3 regions of the Companilactobacillus ginsenosidimutans genome follow, and region 3 is predicted to be linked to each of the others. Evidence: predicted binding sites of a transcription regulator. Region 3 holds the regulator's gene; each other region holds the start of a gene.
What was found. The regulator NrdR, encoded in region 3, represses ribonucleotide reductase genes. The targets are predictions, from matches to a motif close to ACACNATATATNGTGT.
Positions count from the first base shown of each region.

Region 1: a site for NrdR is predicted at 1,230-1,245, ahead of ABM34_RS04250 (deoxynucleoside kinase). Genes of this name have one in related genera too.
Region 2: a site for NrdR is predicted at 1,129-1,144, ahead of nrdJ (ribonucleoside-triphosphate reductase, adenosylcobalamin-dependent). Genes of this name have one in related genera too.

Region 1 is NZ_CP012034.1:827,804-830,015, forward strand. Features, by position in the region: gene ABM34_RS04245 (QueT transporter family protein) at 1-326, opposite strand, end outside; gene ABM34_RS04250 (deoxynucleoside kinase) at 493-1,143, opposite strand; gene ABM34_RS04255 (DUF2207 domain-containing protein) at 1,475-2,212, opposite strand, start outside.
Region 2 is NZ_CP012034.1:2,388,215-2,390,426, forward strand. Features, by position in the region: gene ptsP (phosphoenolpyruvate--protein phosphotransferase) at 1-945, shown strand, start outside; gene nrdJ (ribonucleoside-triphosphate reductase, adenosylcobalamin-dependent) at 1,405-2,212, shown strand, end outside.
Region 3 is NZ_CP012034.1:721,779-723,990, forward strand. Features, by position in the region: gene ABM34_RS03750 (DnaD domain protein) at 1-1,067, opposite strand, end outside; gene nrdR (transcriptional regulator NrdR) at 1,069-1,554, opposite strand; gene coaE (dephospho-CoA kinase) at 1,575-2,168, opposite strand; gene mutM (DNA-formamidopyrimidine glycosylase) at 2,165-2,212, opposite strand, start outside.

The DNA.
Region 1 (2,212 bases), 110 kb from region 3:
GCACAAAATACTGGCACTAACCAAATTAGTTTCATCTTGTTAGAAATCAAAACGATTAGTAAACAAGAAATTGCAGTTGCCATTGTTCCAAATATTAAATCTGGTAACCCTAGTTGACTGCTAAAAATGTTAGTAATAAAACATCCAATTATCAATGACCAACTATATTTAGGATTGAAGAAAACCAATAACATTAATATTTCAGATACTCTAAATTGTATTGCTCCATAGGCGAAAGCCGATAATCCGGGTGCCAATGTCAAAGCTACATATAATGCAGCTACAATTGCTAATCTAGTAATATCTCTTACTTTTAAATTGCGCATAATAAAAAAATCCTTTCACTGTTTTGTTAGGACAGGTTACCAGTGCAAACTGCCAATTAATAATGTTAACTTTTTTGACACTGATAAGCAACTTACAAAAATGTAATACTGTCCACCATACAAAAAAATCCTGTAACATCCACTCGGATATTACAGGATAATAATTTTACAACTTAGGCAATAAATCACGTTCATTTAATTTAGTATCAATTTGATTTAAAACAATTTGTAAATCGTCCTTGTTTTCAACATAATCCAATTGATCACCATTAATTTTCATTTTTGGACTGTAATCATATTCATCATACCAGTCATCATAACGACCAAGTAAATTGTGATAATAATCAACCAAAGTTGGATCCTGTTCTGGCTGTTCATAGTCACGTCCACGTTTCTCAATGCGCTTGATCATTGTGTCATATGAGATATCAATATGAATTAACAAGTCTGGTGCTTTTTTAGCGGCTGCATATGGAAGTTCTTGCATCATATTATCAAGAAGCTCGTCATAGACCTTCACTTCTTGTTGTGTTGCACGACCCATGTCGGCGTTCATGTGGAAGAACAAAGCATCTTCATAAATTGAACGGTCTAACACGTTATTATCATCAGCCAAAGCTTTTTTAATTGATTCAAAACGTTTATTTAAAAAGTAAATTTGTAGTAGGAAAGCATATTGCTTAGGGTCTTTATAGAACAATGGCAAAACTGGATTATCATCTACTTGTTCATAAAAAGCCTCTGTTCCTAAATGTTCTGACAAAATTGTTGCTAACGTACTTTTACCAGCACCAATTGTGCCACTTAATACGATCATCATTATATTCCTCCATCTGGTCCAAAAAAATCAATAGCTAATATCTTACCACTCAGAACTATATGTTGTATATAAATATTTTGAATATTCTATATATGGTGTCTTTTGATGATTTATAAACGCTGATATATCAATATTTTAGTCAAAAAAAAAGATCCTCACACACTGTGAGGACCCTTCTCGTCAATTCCCTTTTTCGTTCCAGTGAATATAATACCAATTCAATATAACATTGGGGTTACAAACTTGTTTCTTTATAACTTTTTTAATCGCAATTAAAAAAGTATTAAGACGATAAGAAAAAGTTAACATTTTGTTTGTTTCATGTTCTCTAAAAGGCTCCACCACCGGAACCTCCTCCAAATCCACCTGAACTTCCACCAGAAAATCCTCCAGAACTACCACCTATACTAGAATTGGAGCCATTTCCGGCATTAATTGCACTAGAAATTGAAGAAGTAAAATCAAAATTGTTGGACAATCCAGCAACTGCCCAGTAATAATAAACGAAGCTTGGATCGTTGAGCACTTGATCACTAAATTCAACCTTCAGTGCTTTTATGACTTTGTCTGAAACTCCAAACGCAACTGCATAGGGAAGAATTTGTTCCCAAAGGATTAAATCTCCTACGTCTGCCAATTTGATATCATCGATATCCTTCAGCATTTGTTTAAATCCACGTAATTCATTAGCTAGTATCTCACCTTTTTCTGTGTATACTGATATCCTCTTTTTAACTTGAAAATAGGTGGTCCATGAAAATACTAATCCAATCAGAAGTACACAGACTAATAATATCCACTTATCCGAATAAGTAACCATTCCAATACCTGCCATTATGACAGACAATACACTAGTTAATATAGCTCCCATTGAAAATGAACTTATTCTATCTGTATTCTTCTTATCAAAGAATTGTTCACGTCCACGTGCTGCACGTTTGCTCCATGCACTAAACCTCTTTGATAACTTACTCTTTGAGCTCTTATTGATTTGTTTGATTGTGACCTTCTCACCATCACCAATGTCATTAATTAGATATTGAAAAATTTTGTCATCAGGCAACTT
Region 2 (2,212 bases), 920 kb from region 3:
GAAGCAACTGTTACAGCCGATGGCAAACATTTTGACGTAGCCGCAAATATTGGTACACCTGATGATTTACAAGGTGTTATTGATAACGGTGCTGAAGGTATTGGCTTGTATCGTACAGAATTCTTGTACATGCAGTCTGAAGAATTGCCAACAGAAGACGATCAATTTGAGGCCTACAAGAAGGTTCTTGAAGGAATGAAAGGTAAACCAGTCGTTGTCCGTACTATGGATATCGGTGGTGACAAGCATTTGCCATACCTTCCACTTCCTGACGAAATGAACCCATTCTTGGGATATCGTGCTATCCGTATTTCATTGGATAAACAAGATATCTTCAGAACACAATTACGTGCTTTACTACGTGCTTCAGCATTTGGTAACTTACGTATCATGTTCCCAATGATTGGTACTCTTCAAGAATTCCGTGATGCCAAAAAGGTATTCGAAGAAGAAAAAGCTAAGTTAGTAGCTGACAACGTTAAAGTATCTGATGATATTCAATTAGGTATGATGATGGAAGTTCCAGCTGCAGCTATCCTTGCTGATCAATTTGCTAAAGAAGTTGACTTCTTTAGTATCGGAACAAATGACTTAATTCAATACACAATGGCTGCTGATCGTGGTAATGAACATGTTTCATACCTATATCAACCATATAACCCATCTATTCTTAGATTGGTTAAACATGTTATTGAATCAGCACACAAAGAGGGCAAGTGGGCCGGCATGTGTGGTGAAGCAGCTGGTGACAACATTATGGTGCCACTACTACTTGCCATGGGTCTTGATGAATACTCAATGAGTGCAACTTCAGTTCTCCGTGTTAGAAGTTTGATGAAGAAATTGAGCACAGCTGATCTTAAAGATTTAGCTGACCGCGCAGTTAATGAATCAATTACTAACGAAGATAATAAGAAGTTAGTTGAAGAATACATGAACAAATAATTAAATTAATTAGACTGTTGGGAATTTATCCAACAGTCTTTTTTTGTTCTCTCCAATATAAACTGACGTATTTGTTAATATCGTTCGATTTAAGCTGATTCATTATAAAAATTGCTAGTTAATAGTGGATTGAAATAACGTCTTAAATGAGCCATTTCTTGCCAAATAAAAGATGTGGTTTGAACACTATATATGGTGTCTATATCATGTATTTATAAATCATTTATGCAGGGAAATTGCAAGACAAGATATTGACAATTATATTTTTTTGTCATTATTTTGCGCTGCAAAAAATTGGTCATTGACACCGTTACACATAGACGGCTAGCGGAGTGGGTCAAGTGATAAATTTTGTTTCACAGTCATTTCATAAAATTATTTTTAATACTATATGTTGTTAATCAGAAGTTAAAAGACTACTATATGTGGTGTTAACAATTTATGTATGAGGTGAACTTGATGGACAGTATTAAAACAAAAATTGAACTTAGTCAAGAGTTTATTGACCAAGTCAAAGAAGATATTAAACCACACTGGGGAGAACTCGGATGGGTAACTTATAAGAGAACATATGCTCGTTGGATTCCAGAATTAGGACGTACTGAAAACTGGGATGAAACTGTTAAACGTGTTATTGAAGGAAATATCAATTTAGACCCTCGTTTACAAAATAAGACTGTCAGCGTTGGTGATTATAATGAATTAGTTCAAGAAGCTAAGAGTCTGTTTAAATTAGTTTATGGATTGGCAGCTACACCATCCGGTAGAAATCTCTGGATTTCTGGTACTGCTTATGAAAAGAGAAATGGTGATGCACTAAACAACTGTTGGTTTATCGCTGTTAGACCACAAAAATATGGTGATAGTCACATTGTGCCTGAATATTTAGATGCTGACACAAAGGCTGTTTCTATGCCTTATTCGTTTATGTTTGATCAATTAATGAAGGGTGGCGGCGTTGGATTTTCTGTTGTTCCTTCAAACATTGAACAAATCCCTGCCGTTGATGTTAAAACTGACCTAGTTATTTTGATTGGTAAAGAAAGCGCTTCTTACGACGAATCAATTAAGGCTGGTGCTGTTGACCGTGACGAATGGTTAGCAAACAACGACATCGATTCAACACGCTCATACAAACTCCCAGATACCCGTGAAGGCTGGGTAGTTGGTAATGCCACAATGATCGATGCACACTTCGGTAATACAAATCCTGAACACTTACACCAAGTTGTTTTAGATATTACTGACATTCGTGCTTCAGGTGAAA
Region 3 (2,212 bases):
ACCATAATATTTAGAACTGAATTAGGAAGTATTGACCGTGACGACAAGGTCCGCAAAGCTCGTGCTTCCGTTGTTCCAACATAACCATCCTTTTGAGCCTTCTCATCTGCTAAAAAGTCTGCTGGTGCTGTATTCTTTGCACGGTTTAATAGAATACTCTCTGGTTTATTCGCATTTGACACTTTAATATTTGGATCTATCTCAGGCTGAGCAACTCTCGCCGTAATATTAGTCTTATTCTCAAACCGCTTTTGAGCGAGTCGTTTTAAAGCATTGGGATCAATTTTATTGTTTACAATATCTGTTGTTTCCCCAATTAGATCAATCATCGTAACTTCGGAAATCCCATAAAACTCATGGAGACTCAAAATTAATTGTTGGTTCTCCAGTAAATCAGCATGAGTAATCTTGAAGAGTTGGCCAATGCGGTCCTCAACTAGAGTCCAATCAAAATCAGAGGTCTCCTCAACACTTATTGAAGGAACCTTATCTGATTTAGAGTTCTCAAAATCTTCTCTTTTTTCTTCAACAAGACTAGGACGGTTTCTTAAATCATCATCGTTAAGTCTGAATACTTCTAGAAACTTTTTAGAAATATCCTCAGTATTTTTTAAAATATCAGCTGATTTATAGTATTTATCGGCCAATCTGGAATATTCAGATTCACCTATTTTTTCCAACAGAAAAATACTCATTATGTCATCCGTGAAAAATTTCTTTGGAGTTGACGGAGTAAATAGTTGGTAAATTAGAAATGATCCCATATCATCACTTTTACTGAATGACTTAATTAACCCAAGAGCTTCTAGCCTTTGGCGTCCAGCAATAAAACTATTCACACCCATATCTAGCAACGCAAATAGAATCGAATGAGACTGTCGATTTGTAATCATTTCTTTGTTGGGAACTTTTGCCCAAAGTAACTGATAAATACTAAAAGCCTCTGGTCCTATCAATGGTAAATATAAGTCAGTCAAAACCTGACGGTCTTGATCGTTAAATTGTCCATTTGGTAGACACCAAAAGCCTGTTAAAGGAGTTAACTTATTATCATTAAAGTCTGACACACTAGTCCTCCTTGCTATCTTTATTATCCTTTTTATCGTTTGCCATCATTTCTTGAACTTCATTCATAAATCCACTCATATCCTTGAATTCACGATAAACACTAGCAAATCTGATGTAAGTAACATCATCAACATCAGCAAGCTCCTTCATCAGGTGCTCACCAATATCTTGTGATTTAACTTCATTTTCACCAGTTGCTCTAATTTCATTTTCTACTTTATCAACGATGGCATTCATCTGATCCATTGTAACTGGACGCTTTTCAGCGGCGCGAACTAGACCTCTAAGTAATTTATCACGTCGAAATTCTTCACGATTACCGTTTTTCTTTACAACTAGTAATGGCGATTTCTCGATCCTCTCAAAGGTAGTAAATCTTGTACCACAGTATTCGCACTCTCTTCTTCTACGGATTGCGCGACCTTCATCGCTTGGACGACTATCAACAACTTTAGATGAGTCGTGATGACAATGTGGACATATCATAAGCGTTCCTCTTTTCTAAACTAGAGTTGTTTTAAAAGTTTTGAGATCTGCACTTTTAAACTATCAATATCTTGAGAATTATCGATAACATAATCTGCCAATCTCTTTTTTCCTTCCATTGGCATTTGTGCATCGATTTTATCCTGGGCTGCTTGTTTACTCAAATTATTTCGTTTTATTAATCTCGTTAATTGTACTTCTGGTTCTATATATACCGCTATTGTAGCATTGAAATACTTTTCATAGCTACTTTCGAACAAAAGTTGGATTTCAAAAATATTAATCGTGTTGCTTGAATCTTGTTTCATTTTATCAATCATGTCAACTATTTGTTTTCTAATTATAGGTCCAGTAATACTATTTAGTATTTTCAACTGTCGCGCATCTGAAAAAACAATTCGACCCAACTTCTTTCGATTCAGTTGGCCATCCTCAAGCAAAACATTTTTACTGAATTGTTTGGTGATTTTTTTTAATCCAATTGAACCTGGTTTAACGACATCCCTCGCTACTTGATCTGCATCATAAATATTACAACCCAACTCTTTAAAAATTTCGAGTACTGTAGTTTTCCCAGCAGCAATTCCACCTGTTAGTCCATATACCTTACTCATTTGACTACCTGACACTTGGGACAGAAGTGAGTTCCACGACCACC